DNA from 4 places in the Micrococcoides hystricis genome. Region 3 is predicted to be linked to each of the others. Evidence: riboswitches for the same ligand, from Rfam matches in the RefSeq annotation. Region 3 holds a riboswitch; each other region holds the start of a gene.

Region 1 (4,208 bases), on a different contig from region 3:
GCGAGGGATGGGATGAGTAAGCTCGAGGCACTCATCAGCTCCGACGACGCTGACCAACTCGTGCAACGGCTACGGCATCGAGCAAAAACCGCCAGTCGGCAACAGGGCGAAACCCGGACGATCCGCCAACTCGAAGTCGATCTTCTCCTCGAAGCTGTCCAGAATACCGCTGAGCAGAACACCCCGAGCGCAGGCCATGACGAGCCCCCAACGCATAAGGACACAGCCGATTCAGTCATTCGCGTTGCTGAAGTGCAGTCTCCGCAGCCGTTACTGCCCGGCCTCGACACCGGCCCCCAAAGTCCCACCTTGAAGCCGCAAAACAGCAATGTTTGCAGCTGCCAGCAAGCCGGGGGACACGACCGTCCTCAATCCGGACGCAACGTGATGGTCTACCTAAACTACTCTTTCGAAGCGTGGATCCTCTCCGGCGGAACGATCGCCGACGGCCAGCTTGAATTCATGAAGAGCTACGATCCGCACCTATGGGAACAAGCCCAACGCAACCGCCAATACCACCTGAGAGCGCCTGCTTCTCGGAGCGGTTCGCACCCACCGGGCGTCAACGAATCCGGAGCCCGCGCAACCAACATCGGCACCGGCCAACAGCTCAGCCCCGAACTCAGCGCCGCCCTGTTACCGCAGGCAGCCATGATGCAGGCAATCATCACCCACCCGGCTACCGGTTACCCCATCGGCTTGGGCAAACGTGCCCGCCACCCGAATAGACGCGTCAAAGACTTATTGCTCTACCGTGACCGACATTGTCGGTTCCCCGGCTGCCACGTTCCCGGCACCGACTGCGAGGTCGACCACGTCCACGATTGGGTGCTGAGTAACACCTCAGAACTTTACGGCCTGGCATTGCTCTGCAAACAGCATCACGGCGGCAAAACGGCGCGTTGGTGGCAGGTCGAACCCAAACCAGAGTTAGGCGACGGGGTTCTAGAATTCACCTTCAACACCGGCAAGAAAATTCTCACCCATCCGCAGCAGCCACTAGACCCACGGGCGTGGGCAGACATCAGACAACAACTGGAGACCCCGCCCTTCTAAGGCCGCCGTACACACCACTTAAAGATGGAAGCCGCGAACCACCGTCCTTGGTCGTTCGCGGCTTCCGCGCAGCAACCGCCTATATCAGCGTTTCTGCAGGATCGTTTAGAGGGTGATCTCACCCAGCGGGGTATTGAAGGTCACGGACATCAGACCCGGGTGACCGGATGGGTTGACGTACTCCACCTCGAGGTCTTCAACCTTCTCATCGTCATGCAGGCCCAGCCACTCGCGGACGCGCGGACGGGAGCCGGCAATGACAATCTTGCGGATCTCGGCCTGTGGCTCGGAAGCGCGAGACGGGTGGAGTTCTTCCATCCCATCGTCCCACTGCAGCATGTACGGCACCTGCGGGTCGGCGATGAGGCCGCGGATACCGATCTGACGCCAAGTGAGTTCCTGACCATCGGGGAATTTTCGGTTACCCGGAACGGCATTGCGCTCCAAGCGTTCTTCAAAGGGGGCTAGATCGTCCACAGCGACGGCCCATCCCAGCCAGCCGCCACCCATTTCTGAGCGGGCGCGCACGGCCTGACCAAATGGAGCTTCCAGAGCTGCCGGGTGCTCAAGCACCTCGACGACTTCGAGGTACTGCGTCTTCGCCATCGGGAAAATGGCGTTACGGGTACCAAAGCGGGGGTGAATACCGCCCTTGACTCGGTCGATCCCCAGTGCTTCCGAAATTCGGGCAACCGTAGCATCGAGACCGTCAGGGCCACAAGCGTACGAAACGTGATCCAAGCGCATCATGTTCCTATGGTGTCACTCATCACACCGCGTTTCAGCTTAGGTAAGCCTAACATTACGTTTTTAGCGTCTCTCACCCGCGCCAACTTGCACAAGGGGAGTGCTCTATCTGAGAATGGAAACCAAGGTCATGAGTACCAGCGTCAAACCCCGGTTTGCTGGTCGGCAACCCTCACGCTCGCGGTGGGGTGCCCCGGGTGAAGACCTGGCAGATTCAATACACAGTGCTACACCGTTGTCAGAACCTGCAAGCGCGGGCCTTATAGATGGGGCCCTTTGGAATGCGCTATTGAGAACGCTAACCATACCGAGTTCAGGTGCGGGCCACCGGGATTTCTCCCACAGGTCCACACACTGGGGCGGTGCTTTCCGAAAGGGAGAAAATACACATGTCCGAACAGAAGTTTGAGACCCTCCAGATTCACGCTGGCATGGCCCCGGACCCAACCTACGGTGCCCGGACCCTGCCGATCTACCAGTCCAACGCTTTTGTCTTCCCTTCGGCCGATGTCGCCGCCAACCGCTTCGCGCTCTCCGAATTGGGGCAGATTTACACCCGCATCACCAACCCCACCAACGATGCGGTGGAGAACAAGATCGCCGCGCTTGAAGGCGGTGTTGGTGCGTTGCTGCTGGCTTCCGGCCAGTCCGCCACCACCCTGGCCATCCTGAACGTGGCCGGTGCCGGCGACCATATCGTTGCCGCCGCCTCCCTGTACGGTGGCACCCAAAACCTGTTCAAGCACACCCTGAAGAAGATCGGTATCGAAACCACCTTCATTCAGGACCCGGACAACTTGGATGAGTGGCGCTCAGCCATCCAGGACAACACCAAGGCTTTCTTCGGTGAATTCGTCGCCAACCCACGTTCGGATGTCTTGGACATCTCCGGGGTTGCCGGGGTAGCCCACGACTACGGTGTGCCGTTGATCGTGGACAACACGTTGACCACCCCCTACTTGGGCCGGCCCATCGAGCACGGTGCCGACATCGTCACCCACTCGGCCACCAAGTTCCTGGGCGGACACGCCACCGCAATGGGCGGTGTGATCGTCGACTCCGGTAACTTCGACTACGCCCAGTATCCGGAGCGTTTCCCCGGCTTCAATGAGCCCGATGAGTCCTACAACGGTCTGGTCTACGCCCGCGACCTCGGCGTTGGATCCGCCTTCGGAGCCAACCTGTCCTACATCTTGAAGGCACGGGTCCAGCTGCTGCGTGACTTGGGCCCGTCCATCTCCCCGCACAACGCTTTCGAAATCAACCTGGGTCTGGAAACGCTGTCCCTGCGGATGGAACGCCACGTGGAGAACGCCGCCAAGGTTGCGGCCTGGTTGGATGAGCGCGAAGACGCGAACAACATCGCCTTCGCCGGCCTGCCATCCTCGCCGTGGTACGAACGCGGTAAGCAACTGCTACCAAAGGGCGTCGGCTCCATCATTTCCTTCGAGCTCGATGGCGGCCGTGAAGCCGGTATCCGCTTCGTGGATGCGTTGAAGCTGCACTCCAATGTGGCCAATGTTGGGGATGTCCGTTCGCTGGTCATTCACCCGGCTTCCACCACGCACTCTCAGCTCACTGATCCCGAACAGCTCGCCGCCGGGGTCAACCCGTCGCTGGTGCGCCTGTCGGTCGGGCTAGAACACATTGATGACATCATTGCTGACTTGGAGCTGGGCTTCGCCGCTGCGGCGGACGGCGCCTAACCCCATCCACACGGCAGCTGAGAACGCCGAGGGAAGAAAGCTAAGGCCACCCCATGACTCTGTCGGTTGAAGATACCCGGATGATCTACCAAGACGGTCCGCAAAAGAAGGCCCGGATCGGTACCTTTGACTTCGAAACCGGTGCCCGTCTGAAGAACGTAGAAATTGCGTTCGAGACGTGGGGCACCTTGAACGAAGCCGGTACCAACGCCGTGCTGATTGTCCATGCCCTCACCGGGGACACCCACGTCACCGCGTCTCCTGAGAACCCGGCACCGGGTTGGTGGGAACAGCTCGTCGGCCCGGGCAAGCCCATCGACACTAACCACTGGTTTGTCGTCGCGCCGAACATCCTAGGCGGCTGCTACGGCTCCACCGGCCCGGCATCGCTGGATGAATACGGGCTGCCGTACGGCTCCCGATTCCCGTTCGTGACGATCCGGGATTCGGTGCGTGCGGAGGCCGCCATGGCGGATCTGCTGGGGATCAAATCGTTCAAGGCTGTCATTGGGGGCTCACTCGGGGGCGCTCGCGCTCTCGAGTGGGCGGCCACCTACCCGGATCGGGTCGAGGGCGCGGCCGTCATCGCCTCAAACGCCTACACCACCGCGGAACAGATCGCGTTCTCCCAGGCCCAAATCAACGCCATCCAGCTGGACCCGCTCTATAACGACGGGGACTACTATGCTGGGGCCGCTC
Region 2 (4,208 bases), on a different contig from region 3:
ATATAAGGGGTGTTGCGCAAACCTTACCTCTCGCAGGCGACACCGTCCTTGTCTCGGTCCCGATACCAATAGTATTCAACATCTCGGCCTTGAACATAGGGGCCATACCCGGCGGCGTTGGCTTCTTTGCAGGTGCCGAAGCGTGGGTCGGTGCCATCCTGTTGTGGTGTGCCCACGAGTGGCTGTGGTTTCGGAGCAGGTTGAACCGCTTTAGGTTTGGGTTGTGGCTTCTTAGTCGCTGGTGTTGGTTTCGGTGTTGATCTTGGCGCACTCTTCGAAACGGGTGCGTCGGTGTCTCTCGGGATGGCAGCGCTAGTTGGAAGCTTCTCATTCGGGCAGCTGGAGAGGACCCGCACCATGGCATCTTGCTCAGCCGCAGTGACCCACAGGCCATACTTCTGCTTCACGGCGACCTGACGGGCCACGTAAGGGCACCGGTACGCTTTATTTGGAGGCAGCCAGGATGCAGCATCTGAGTCACCTTTTTGCTGGTTCAGACGACCATCGACAGCGAGCAGATTCAGGAAGTCGTTTCCGAACTGGGTTCGTTTATCTTGGCTCCACTGTTGAGCGCCCTTTTGCCATGCGTCTGACAGGGCCACAACGTGATCGATGTGGATCTCTTGGCTGCTCGAAGGTCCACGTTGGAATGAGCGCTGTGTTCCGGCAAAAGGCTCAAGGAAAGATCCCGACATGACCACGCACCCCTGAGTGCCGGCTTTGATGACGACATTCTGGAGATCTCGGCGCAAGATGTCATTGCGCTGATCGCAACCGTTGCGGTCGATGTCAGCCCACCGCTGACCAAAGTTTGCTCGGTCGTATCCTGTTTTGGGAGCTCGTCCCTTCACCGTGAGTTGATGTGCGGCACTCAAGGCCGTACCCGCCTTGGCCTTAGCTTTTGCCGGCTTCTCGCTCGACTTGGCTTTCCGGGTGCTCTTAGTCTTGGGCTTCTCAACTGCCGCGCTCGACTCCGTTGCCGTTGGCGAAGGTTTCGCGGTCTTACTTGCTGTCGGGCTCGGTTCCTGCGTGCTAGAAGACGGTGTCGGTGCGGCAGGGGTTTCGATTTGGTCAGGGTCAGCGCCGTGGGCGTATTCGAGTGCTGCTTCGCGGTTTTCTTCCGACACAGCATCTAACGTCGCTGGAAGCATGATTACCGCCATTGCAAGACCGATACTGGCAACGACTTTGGCAGCACGGACCCGCCGCTGGCCGGGAATACTCTTGGCAAATGCCAGCCACAACGCAAGTGCGCAAAGGGCAATCCCCGTTAGGCTTGCCGTTCCCGGAACGAGTGCAAGAACCAACCCAATGATCCCGAGTATCAAGGCAGTCCGCGGCGAGTCTTGATTTCGCTTGAGCGGGGATTGGTTGTGGGCGCGCTTCATGAGATCCTTCACGGCTATAAACGGGTGAACAATGCTCCCATCACTGTAGTCGCCGGCACCGACATTCCTGATGAGGACCTGAGCGACCGTGGCCAACATCACCGTAGATACACATAGGTGGTGACGCCGGTAAACACTGACGCCACCACCTATGTGGGGTTCTATTAAGTTAGTTTTGTTCGTCGCGGGTGATGTTCTCATCTCGCAGATACTCGCCAGCACCGAGTGAGATGGACTGCCCGGTCGCCAGATTGGTAATCACGGGTGCCGCCTGGTGCTTCCACTTGGCCAGCTCCTCCGGATCGGTTGGCTCTGGGATTTCTCCGGCACCATCCGCGATTGCGATGTTGATCATTCGCGCCCCGTTCATAAGCACACCGCCTAGACTCTCCGCAAGTCGGATCGGGTCCCCCACTTGGATGAACTCTTCCAATGGCAAGTGGTACCAGATTCGTGGTTGCGCTGTTTCATTCAGGTAGGCAACCCTGCCAAGCTGGCCGTCGACTTCGGTGACGATGCCGTCACGCCAGATCCACCCGCGCTGCATGGCAAACTTCGCTTTGATCCAGTGCATGGTGTGGCCGCTCCCATAATTTTCGCAACCGATGAGGTTGTGCGCCCTGTTGAAGACGCAAGGGCCATCTTGAGGTGGAAAAGGACGCGCAGCTTTGGGATTGCTCGAGTGTGTTGCAGACATGACAAAACTCCTTGTCTAAAGGAGGTCGGCACCTAGTGCCTGACCCGGCTTGACCGCAACCGGTATTGGTTGGGCCCAGGTCTTCTTTGGAAGGCACCGTGTCGGGTGACGCGGTTGCCGACTAGCCTCGTCCAAAGTCGTTCAGCTAGTTCTCTTGACCTTGCGACCAAAGCTACCCCAAGTTTGCCGATCCGGCAACAGACGCCTAGCCCGCAGCCTGCATGAGCTCAGTGCCAGCCCCCGTATGGATGCTCAGTTCATCGGCGAGTTCCCACGCACTGCGTGCGGGATCGTGGCCGAGTTTGTCGGCCGCTGCGGCTATCGTTGCCCGGGAATAGATCGCCTCAAGGATGATGGCGTGGGGCTCCGCAGCCGCGGATGTTTTGGTCAAGGAGCGGTCCACAACCTGCATGGCCAGCTCACCGAGACTTACGTTTCCTTCGGAGACCTTGCGCAAACACTTCTTTGCTGAGTCATTGGTCTTGGCGACGGGGTCATCCGGGTCTGTGAAGTCCTCTTCGAAGGTGACGGTCAGGCCCTCGATCGAGGCTCTTGCACTCACGGCTCCCGCACACAGCCCAACTACAATGGTCGGCCAAGCGCGTCATGGTTTCCGGACCATCTTTGATCGGCGGCTTCCCAGAATCTGAGCACGCGGTCATACCCAAGAATGCGATGGTAGCGAAGACAGACAGAATCGTCTTCATGCCTGACCCTAGCAACGTAACTTGGCATAGCCTTGCCTGATGAGACAGCCTGCCGCGGTCAAAGGTCTGGTAGAAGATAGGAGCAGAATCATGGCCCATCTCAAGGTCCTCGTCTTCGGTGAGAACGTCGAAGAGCAGCTTGCCCCATTCGGCATCGACAACGATGCTACAGGGGTTGGCGAGTACGAATGGGATTGGTGGGAAATCGGCGGCAGATTCGCCGGCGGTTTCACGTTGCGTCCAGATGCTGATCCGCAAGATCACGAAACGCCCAAGCCACAGATGCTTCGAAGAATATTCGACAAGCGCGCGGGGTTGAAACGAACCTCCACGAGAACCACCAATCGAGCCCGGAAGCGCGCGATCACGATTAACCGTGACACGACCGCGGAGATCTACGCTGTAGTGCAGCACGGGCAATGGCATTCGTTGGACCGGCCGGACGGCTGGGCGAGCGACCCTGAGGATGTCAGTTGGGAGCAATGGGCGCCGCAAGTAAATCGCCTCATTTCCGAGGCTCCGGAAGACGAATGGCTGACCATCGTAGATTGCCACCTGTAGGTTCGGCCAGACGTGTTCGTGCCGCAGTTCGCCGATGTCTTTCTTCCGAAATCGATGCTTGAATTTAGGGGACAAATCTGTGCGAAACCCAATGGCCGTGGAGCCCCTGAATCTCAGGTACTATACGAGCATCGAGAGCTTCCGCTCTCGCGCTAACTAGCGCCGTTCCTTGGCTCAATAGCGCAGTTCCAATCGCACACGTTCTTTCATAGGGGCAGCCTTGATCGCTTCCGTTTCGTTCCGTCGCACACTCGCTGCTGGCTTGGCCATCCTTGCCTTAGCCTCCGGATCCGTCGCTGCAGACGCCGCTCCAGCCGAAGCTGCCACCAAGACGTGCAAGGCAACAATGTCCAACAGCAAGCCGCGTCAATACTCCAATACTTATGTGAGGGTCTCTGGCGTTGCGTCGAAGGCGAAGATCACGACGGTTGCCCACTACAAGACATCCAAGAACCGTAAGACAGCCACCGCCTCGACTAAAGGCACGGCCAGCATCAAGTACTACGTCAGCAGGGCGACCCCGAACCGCAAGGTCCCAGTGACCGTAACTGCGGTGAAGGGCAAGACCAAGTGGACGTGCCGCACCTCCTTTACGCCAAGGAAAAGATAGGCCGTTCCTCTCGTTTCCGCTCCACCCTGTGGGTGGTCCTTGAGATCTCGGCGTTGGACGAGGATAGCCAGAGGCAAAATTGTTGCTTTGGCCCACATTGGCGGCCGACGCACCAAACAAGGGGGTTGGAGAAAGAACTCTTACAAAGAGGCCCCTAATCGACTAGGGAGGCATAGGAGCTGCCCATCCTTGGACCAAGCGAAAGATCATCGGCCTGGCCCCAAATGCCGGAGGCTGATATCGAG
Region 3 (4,208 bases):
CGGCGGGCATGCAGACCCGAGCGCTCCTACCTTAGCAGTGAGCGTGATCGGAGCTAGCGGTTCATTTTCGGGATAGAACTCCGCCATGGTGCGCACGCCATCAGCAGTTAGATTCGTGGCGGCATTTGTGAAAGACAGGGTGGAAGTCGCCCGGTCCACTGTCATCGCGGAAGTGTCAATGGTGGCAAACTTAACGTCTTTTTCGTTGTAAGTCGTGGACTCATACGTCGCCATATTCAGGTCGCCTTGGTACTTGACGTCGGCGACGAAGAAGGCTTTCTTTCCGCCTTCAATCACGATTCGAACGTTGCTGAAGGTCGAGTCCAAGGTTCCACCGTGGCCCCAGAAACTGAACGAACCAGGGTAAGAGATGCTGACGTCATGAGTTGCAAATGAATATTCACCGCTGCCACCGGTAAAGGAGAAAACATGGTTTGTTTCGGTTACAGGTGAAGTGGTTTCCACTTTGCCGTTAGCAATACGCCCGGTGAGATACTTCATGAAAGATTCACGGAAGCCCCAATCCATCGTCGACTCAGAGATGACCGCGTCACGGCATTCTTGGGTGGCTGACGGTGGTAGCTGCGTATCCGCGGTGGCGAACGGAAGGGAAATCGGGGCGAGTAGTCCGGCGGTCAAAGCCATACTGAGCGCCAGCTTTTTGGCGCGGCTGCGGGTTGTCCCCTGGAGAGCAAGCGTCATGATGGACGTTTTTCCTTTTGAAATAGTGCGAAGTGTGACCAAGATTTCCACCTCAGTCGTTGTCGTTAGCTCCCACAGCCAACACTCACAATAAAGCAAGGCTCACCTAAATGCAATAACGTAAGAAAACATTGCGCTAATTGCTTCAGGTGCGCTAACTTGGTCACCAATCGACCGATTCTCTTTCGCAAGAACGCACGGAAAGACCTGTGAACATGCTTCCCTTCAGCGAGCGCCTCAAGCACGAAACCACTGCACAACACGAGGCTGCCGAATCCAGCGCCTTTATCTCCTCCCTCATGAAAGGCGAACGCGACGCCACGGACTATGCCCGATTGATTGGTCAATACCTCCATCTGTACCGGGCACTAGAGTTCGCGGTGGCGCAAGTCCGCCACCAGCACCCTGAACTGCATAAGCTGCTGGATCCTGAGCTCGAAAGGTTCGACCTCTTATCGGCCGACTACCGATCATTAGCTCAGGAGCATGGACTGGACATGGCCCCGGTTCCGACGGCAGCAACAGCCCAATATGTCTCCCGGTTACATGTGCTGGCGCAACAAGAAAATGATTTGGATGCGTATCGGGTTCTGGCGCACCACTACCTGCGCTATTTGGGTGACCTTTCCGGCGGACAAATTATTTCCGCACTAGTCGATCGGCACTATGGGGTTCCAACACAGCAACGGACGGCGTGGCATTTTTCCAGCATCCCCAAACTCAAGGCTTACAAGGATCAGTACCGGATTCTGTTGGCAGAAGCAGTCACTGAAATCCGCGCCCAAGATGCCCTCATTGTTGAAGCACAGTACGGTTTTGACCTGAACCGGGAGCTGTTCAACTCTTTGGATGAACGAAAGGAGCTGGCCCCGACACACTGATATAAATCTCACGCATTTCTTCAGAATTAGCTGCGTTCCCCTAGCCGTTTCGCCAGGTTCGTCATCTCAATTGGTTTACCCGGATTAGGGGATCACGCAGCTAATTTTGTATGCTCGCAGTTGTAACCATCCCGAGCGGCCGAGAGATCTGGCTTGTTGACGCCGCAGCAACCACCGCCCAAAAGCGCATCACTTCTTCGATGTGAACTTCGGTAGCGGCCGGTGCTACTGCCAGGAGTCGATGGAGAGTAATCATGACTGCTTCTGTTTCTGCACGCTCGATTTCCGCTGGGCTCATTGACAAGGTCGATCCCCGCAACGGCGAGATCAGCGAAGAGGACCGCCTCGAGTTCTGGGCGCAAGCTGCTGCCGAACTCGATTGGCATACCCCGTGGGACGACGTTTACTCCTTCACCCGTGATGAGGACGATGTCCCGCACATCCGCTGGTTTGAAGGCGGCAAACTCAATGTTGCCTACAACTGCTTGGACCGGCACGTCGCCGCTGGCCGCGGGGACAAGATCGCCCTGCACTTTGAAGGGGAACCCGGAGACCGCGAATCGGTCAGCTACGCCGAGCTGAACCGCCGCGTCAATCAAGCAGCCAATGCCCTCACTACATTGGGCATCACTAAGGGCGACCGCGTAGTGGTTTACCTGCCCGTACTGGTAGAAACCATTGTTATCACCTTAGCCTGCGCTCGGATCGGTGCCATCCACTCGCTGGTCTTTGGCGGGTTCTCAGCAGAAGCCCTCAAATTCCGGGTTGAAGATACCGGGGCCAAGCTGCTTGTCACCACTGATGGCCAGTTCCGTCGCGGCACAGCCGTCGCCGTCAAGGCGGCCGCCGATGAGGCCGTTTCTGGTGAGAACAACATTGAGCATGTGCTGGTGGTTCGCCGGACCGGTTGTGAGATCGACTGGACCGAAGGACGGGACCTGTGGTGGCACGAGACGGTCGAGACAGCCGCCGATGAGCACGAGTGCGAGTTCTTCGACTCGGAGACCCCCCTGTTCATCATGTACACCTCCGGCACCACCGGCCAGCCCAAGGGCTTGGTGCACACCTCTGGCGGGTATCTCACGCAGACTCACTTCAGCTACAACTACATTTTTGCCAACCCGGATGAGTCTCAACGGGACAGCGACGTGCACTGGTGCACGGCCGACTTGGCGTGGGTGACCGCGCACACCTACGAGATTTACGGGCCGCTGTCCTCCGGTGCCACCCAGGTGATCTACGAAGGCACCCCGACGACTCCGCACCCGGGCCGGCACTTTGAAATCATCGACCGATACGGGGTGACCAGCTACTACACGGCACCCACCCTGATCCGCTCCCTGAAAGGCGCGTTCCCCGACGGCGTCCCCGCCGAGTACGATCTGTCCACATTGCGGTTGCTCGGTACCGTGGGTGAAGCCACGAACCCGGAAGCGTGGAACTGGTTCCGCACCCACATGGGACGCGGCGAGACCCCCATGGTTGACACTTGGTGGCAGTCCGAAACGGGCTCGACGATCTGCTCCCCGCGGCCAACCGACGCTGACTTCAAACCCGGGTCAGCCACAGGCCCGCTACCCGGGGTCGACGTGGACATTGTTGACGACGCGGGCGAACGCGTGGCACCAAACGTCCAAGGCTACATCGTGGTGACCAGGCCCGGGCCGTCCATGGCCCGCACCGTCTGGGGCAACCCCGCCCGTTACCGTGACTCCTACTGGGCCGCATACCCGGAACAAAACTGGTTCTTGGCCGGAGACGGTGCCCGCTACGACGAAGACGGTGACATCTGGATCTTGGGCCGGATCGACGATGTTATTACCATTTCCGGACACCGCCTCTCCACCATCGAAATCGAATCCGCTCTGGTAGCCCACCCGGACGTAGTCGAGGCCGGGGTGTGCCCAGTCTATGACGAGAACACCGGCCATGCCGCCGTGGCCTACGTAGTGCTGAACCAGGCAACCGCGGAGGCCGTGAAATCTGCCGACTCGGCATTCATCGCGGTTCAAGACGAACTGACCAACCACGTGCGCAAACACATTGGTCCGATCGCCAAGCCCAAGCACATTGTCTTTGTCCCGGACGTGCCCAAGACCCGTTCAGGAAAGATCATGCGTCGACTACTCACCCAGCTGTTCGAAGGCAGCAAGCTTGGAGACACCACCAGCTTGCAGAACGAACCCTGCATTGCAGCGATCGCTGAGATCGTTGACTACCCCAACAACAAGACCGTAAAGGACTCATACCCCGTGTCCAAGAAATCAAGACCCCGGATGATCGTTCGCTAGACCTCAACGTCTCAGCTTTGCCACGATCACGCTAGAAAGGACAGTGCCTCCACATGTCATCGCAACGAAACTTCGGGTTCCGCACCCGTGCACTGCACGCCGGTTCGGTGCCCGACCAGATCCACGGCTCCCGTGCCGTGCCGGTCTACAACACCACCTCATTCGTGTTCAAGGACACTGATGATGCGGCGAACCTCTTTGCTTTGCAAAAGTACGGTTCGATCTACTCCCGCATTGGTAACCCAACGGTCGCTGCTTTTGAAGAACGCATCGCCTCGTTGGAGGGAGGTATCGGTGCAGTAGCCACGGCTTCCGGCATGGCTGCAGAGTTCAT
Region 4 (4,208 bases), on a different contig from region 3:
CCGCGGCGCTGATGGGGCTGGAATGCTGGGCCGCCCAGCTGTCCCGGGCCGGCGGCAGCCAGTCGGCGGGCAGCTGCTGCAGCAGGTGCTCGTTGGCCTGATACCAGTGCGGCCGCTCCCAGCCGTGGGCCTCCAAGAAGTAGGCTCCGAGCTGCTGCTGGCGGTCGAAGAAGGGTGAGGTGCGCAGGTTCCGCGGGGAGGTGCGCGGCTCCAAGGGGTGCTTGATGTCGTAGACCTCGATGAAGGATTGCGCGGCGGTTTCCGCCACGTAGTCCTCGGTGAGTTGGACCTGTTCGAAGCGGTTGATGTCCAGCTCCCGCAGATCCACGTGGCTGTACCCGTCGACGAGGAGTTCGGCCAGCGATTTGGCCACGCCGGCGGAGTGGGTGACCCAGACGGCCTCGGCGAGGTAGCAGCCCTTTAGCTGCGGGGCTTCACCGACCAGTGAGCCGCCGTCGGGGGTGAAGGAGAAGATACCGTTGAACCCGGTGGCTAGCTCCGCGGTACGCAGGGCGGGCAGCAGTTTTTGGCTCTGGGCCCATTGTGGGGCGAAGTCCGCCGGGGTGAAGGCGAGCATGGAGGGCATGTTCTCTGCGGTGACCTCGCCGTCGGGCAGTTCCGTCAGGGCGGTCGGCATGGGCCGGTGGGCGTAGGAGCCGATCCCGATGGCGTCCCCGTGCTGGCGGTAGTACAGATCCGCGTCTTGGTGGCGAATCAGCGGCAGGGTGGCGTTATTGCCGCTGCCGATGAGGTTGGCCGGCAGGGCGCTGGCGAGCTCGGTCAGCTGGGGGACAGCGGTGGTGGTGGCGTATTGGTGGGCCATCGGCACCAGCGGGATGGGCATGCCGATCATTTCTCCGAGTTCCGGGCCCCAGAAGCCGCCGCAGCAGACCACGATGTCCGCCGGGATGCGGTGCTCGCCGGCGCGGACCGCGCTGACCCGGCCGCCGCGCTCCTCGATGGCGGTGACGCGAGTGTGGGGTAGGAAGGTGGCGCCGGCATCGGTGGCGCGTTCGATGAGCAGCTCCACCGCGAGCAGGGCGGAGGCCAGGCCGTCGGAGGGCACGTGTAGGGCGCCGAGCAGCTCCGGGCCGTCCCCGTCGCCGGCCAGCAACGGGTTGAGGGTGCGGGCTTGGTCCGCGTCGATGACCTGGGCGTCGACCCCGGCCAGTGCGGCGAAGTTGGCCCGGCGGTGCAGCTCCGCCAGGCGTTCGGGTGTGGTGGCGATTTCCAGGCCGCCGACCGGGTTGAAGGCGCTGACGCCGTTGCGCGTCAGCGAGGCGAGCTTTTCTGCGGTGTAGCTGGCCAGCCGCGTCATGGTGCGGGACGGGTTGGCTTGGAAGACCAGCCCGGGTGCGTGCGAGGTGGAGCCGCCGGTCAGTGGGATGGGGCCTTGGTCGAGAACGGTGATGTTGGTCCAGCCGCGGGCGCAGAGCTCTTCGGCTAGGTTGGCGCCGACGATTCCGGCGCCAATGATGACCACGCGTGGTGTATGCATGGGGTTCCTTAGGCTTGGCCGGCGAGCGTGACGCCCGGTGGCAGGTTGGGTTCTTGGGCTGATTCGTGGACGTAGATGTCCCCGTCGATCACTTCCACGTGGTGGGTGCGCACCGGAAGTTTGGCCGGTGGGGAGTGGACGTCCCCGGTGCGCAGGTCGAAGACGGTGGCGTGCAGCGGACATTCGACGGTGCAGTCCTCCAGCCAGCCCTCGGACAGCGAGGCGTCCTGGTGGGTGCAGGTGTCATCGATGGAGTAGAGCTCGCCGTCGTCGGTGTGAAAGACGGCGATCGGTGGGCTGGTCGGGATTCGGACGGCCTCGCCGCGGGCGAGATCCTTCAGCGGGCAAACCTTGTGCATGGCACGCTCCTAACAGAATGAGGAGGAGATAAGAAGTTGTGATTAGTGCAACTCATTGCGCTATACCCAATTGTGTTCTGTGTCACAGTTTGCTGTCAATGATTTTCTTGGCGCGAGTTTTGCGGCTTGATTCTGCGGCTCTGGATGGGGCGAGCAGCGCCCAGATGAACGTTTGTGACGGGGCCGGTTCTCGGTGCGACGGTCCGAGGTCTTAGGGTGGGGGCAGAATCATGAGTTCCAACGCGAAGCTCTGGCTGGTTGGACGGCAACCCTCTGCACGTAGTGGGGTGCCCCAGATGAGGATTCGGTCTGCGGTTTGTTCGCCGTGGACAAGTACTGCCCCGTGGAAAGGGTGACACTTCCCCAACCCCTCATTTTTCAGCTCCTGTGAGCTTGCCATCCCTCATCGCCCTGCCCGAGTGCGCCTGCGCGCCGCCGGCCGGCAACACTAGAACACTTTTTGACGACTCCTCGAAGGACTTTTCCATGACCGCAACCTTGGACACTGCCACGTCGGCGACATCTGCGCAGCAATCCCAACGACCATCACTGAACGAGCTGCGTGAACGCTTCCGCCCGGTCTTTGACGCCATCGCCCACGGCGCATTGGAGCGCGAGCTGAACCGCGAACTGCCCTACGAACAGGTGCAACTGCTGGTGGACTCCGGCTTCACGGCCCTACAGGCCCCGGTGGCCTACGGCGGAGCGGACATCGCGGTGGCGGATCTGTACGAGTTGCTGATCGAGCTGGCGGTGGCCGATTCCAACCTGCCGCAGATCCTGCACGCGCACTTCGCGTTCACCGAGATCCACCGCTTCAGCCCGCAGCCCATCAGCGACTGGTGGCTGCGTCAGGTGGGTGCCGGGAAGGTGATCTCCAACGGCATGGTGGCCCTCGGCGGGCCCGGTGAAGTGGAGCAGACCGAGGACGGCGAGGTGTATTCGGGCACCAAGACCTACTCCACAGGGGCGCTGTTCGCGGACGAGATCTTCATCGTCGTCGGCACCAAGGAATCCGGCATGCCACTGATGTATGTGGTCCCCGCCGAGGGCGCCGGGGTGAACCGGGTGGATGACTGGGATGGGATTGGCCAACGACTGACCGCCAGCGGGACCACGGTGTACGAACGGGTGGCGCTGGATCCGGAGAAGGTGCTGGACATCGAGTCCCCTGCGGGCCTGCTGGTGGCACCGGCGGTGCTGTTCATTCACGCGGCCGCCCAGGCTGGGATTGCCGAGGCCGCGGTGCGGGATGCGGCGTGGTTCGTCCGGCAACGCAAGCGCACCTACGGGCACGCGGCGGCGGAGTATCCGAAGGACGATCCGCAGGTGCAGGAGGTGGTGGGGCGGGCTGCCTCCCACGCCTATGCGGCGAAGCAGTTGGTCCGGCAGGGCGCTGCCGATCTGCAAGGTTACCTGGCCCGGGCCGGCCGGCTCAGCGACACCACGAGCCCGGAGTATCAGCAGCTGTTCACCGAGGCGGTCACGGATGTGAACAGTGCCGCGGCGGCCGTGTCCGAGCACGCGCTGGCGGCCACCAACCTGCTGTTCGAGGTGGGTGGGGCCTCCGTGCTGCAGCGGGAACGGGGCTTTGACCGGCATTGGCGCAACGCCCGGGTGCTGGCCTCGCACAATCCGGCGCACTACAAGCTGCGGGTGGTGGGCGAGTACCTGATCAACGGGACGACGCCGTCGCCAGATTCCTTCGTCCGCCCGGTGAAGCCGGAGGAGACCAAGTGAGCCAGCTTGCCGAACACCTTGCGGAACAAAGAGTGGATGAACCGGTTTCCGCCGCGTGGGAGCGGCTGCAACCGGTGTTCGACGGGATTGCCGAGAAGGCGGCTCAGCGCGAGCGGGCGCGGGCGTTGGATCACGACGCGGTTGAGACGTTGGTGGCGGCCGGCTACACGAGCCTGCGGGTACCCACCGAGTACGGCGGCGCCGGGCTGAGCCTGAGTGAGTTCTATCCGTTCGTGGTGGAGCTGGGTGCCGCCGATTCCAATCTGGTGCAGGCGCTGCGGGCCCATCAGTTGCACGTGGAGATGGTGCTCGCCAACCCGGATCAGGAGTACCGAGACAGGTGGTTCCGCCGGATTGCGGCCGGGGAGGTGGTCGGGAACGCGGTGACCGAGGTCAACGGGGTGCTGGGCGAGCACACCACGACGGTGACGGTGCAGCCCGATGGCAGCTGGCTGCTCAATGGCCGGAAATACTACTCGACGGGCAGCCTGTACGCAGACTGGATTCTGGTGACCGCCGAGGTCGACGGCTCGGTACGCGGTCTGGCCGTACGGGCGGATGCGCCGGGTGTGCGGCAGGTGGATGACTGGGACGGTTTCGGCCAGCGGCTC

The links. A riboswitch is a leader RNA that binds a small molecule or an ion and turns the genes downstream of it on or off. The one in region 3 is predicted to bind S-adenosylmethionine.
Region 1: it holds a riboswitch for S-adenosylmethionine, as region 3 does, so the genes downstream of both, ACFFFR_RS06820 (O-acetylhomoserine aminocarboxypropyltransferase/cysteine synthase family protein) here and acs (acetate--CoA ligase) in region 3, are expected to answer to the same signal.
Region 2: it holds a riboswitch for S-adenosylmethionine, as region 3 does, so the genes downstream of both, ACFFFR_RS10200 (hypothetical protein) here and acs (acetate--CoA ligase) in region 3, are expected to answer to the same signal.
Region 4: it holds a riboswitch for S-adenosylmethionine, as region 3 does, so the genes downstream of both, ACFFFR_RS10390 (acyl-CoA dehydrogenase family protein) here and acs (acetate--CoA ligase) in region 3, are expected to answer to the same signal.

What each region holds. Positions count from the first base shown of each region.
Region 1 is NZ_JBHLUB010000028.1:113,056-117,263, forward strand. Features, by position in the region: gene ACFFFR_RS06810 (HNH endonuclease signature motif containing protein) at 1-1,056, shown strand, start outside; gene ACFFFR_RS06815 (VOC family protein) at 1,162-1,806, opposite strand; SAM riboswitch class IV at 1,930-2,063, shown strand; gene ACFFFR_RS06820 (O-acetylhomoserine aminocarboxypropyltransferase/cysteine synthase family protein) at 2,193-3,509, shown strand; gene metX (homoserine O-acetyltransferase MetX) at 3,563-4,208, shown strand, end outside.
Region 2 is NZ_JBHLUB010000031.1:225,595-229,802, reverse strand. Features, by position in the region: gene ACFFFR_RS10205 (GmrSD restriction endonuclease domain-containing protein) at 24-1,127, opposite strand; gene ACFFFR_RS10200 (hypothetical protein) at 1,558-1,962, opposite strand; SAM riboswitch class IV at 2,126-2,245, opposite strand; gene ACFFFR_RS10195 (hypothetical protein) at 2,291-2,647, opposite strand; gene ACFFFR_RS10190 (hypothetical protein) at 2,883-3,353, shown strand; gene ACFFFR_RS10185 (hypothetical protein) at 3,574-3,963, shown strand; gene ACFFFR_RS10180 (hypothetical protein) at 4,118-4,208, opposite strand, start outside.
Region 3 is NZ_JBHLUB010000029.1:48,860-53,067, reverse strand. Features, by position in the region: gene ACFFFR_RS07170 (HtaA domain-containing protein) at 1-702, opposite strand, end outside; gene ACFFFR_RS07165 (biliverdin-producing heme oxygenase) at 918-1,583, shown strand; SAM riboswitch class I at 1,707-1,831, shown strand; gene acs (acetate--CoA ligase) at 1,838-3,874, shown strand; gene ACFFFR_RS07155 (O-acetylhomoserine aminocarboxypropyltransferase/cysteine synthase family protein) at 3,928-4,208, shown strand, end outside.
Region 4 is NZ_JBHLUB010000032.1:18,275-22,482, forward strand. Features, by position in the region: gene ACFFFR_RS10380 (GcvT family protein) at 1-1,498, opposite strand, end outside; gene ACFFFR_RS10385 (bifunctional 3-phenylpropionate/cinnamic acid dioxygenase ferredoxin subunit) at 1,507-1,857, opposite strand; SAM riboswitch class IV at 2,084-2,199, shown strand; gene ACFFFR_RS10390 (acyl-CoA dehydrogenase family protein) at 2,344-3,597, shown strand; gene ACFFFR_RS10395 (acyl-CoA dehydrogenase family protein) at 3,594-4,208, shown strand, end outside.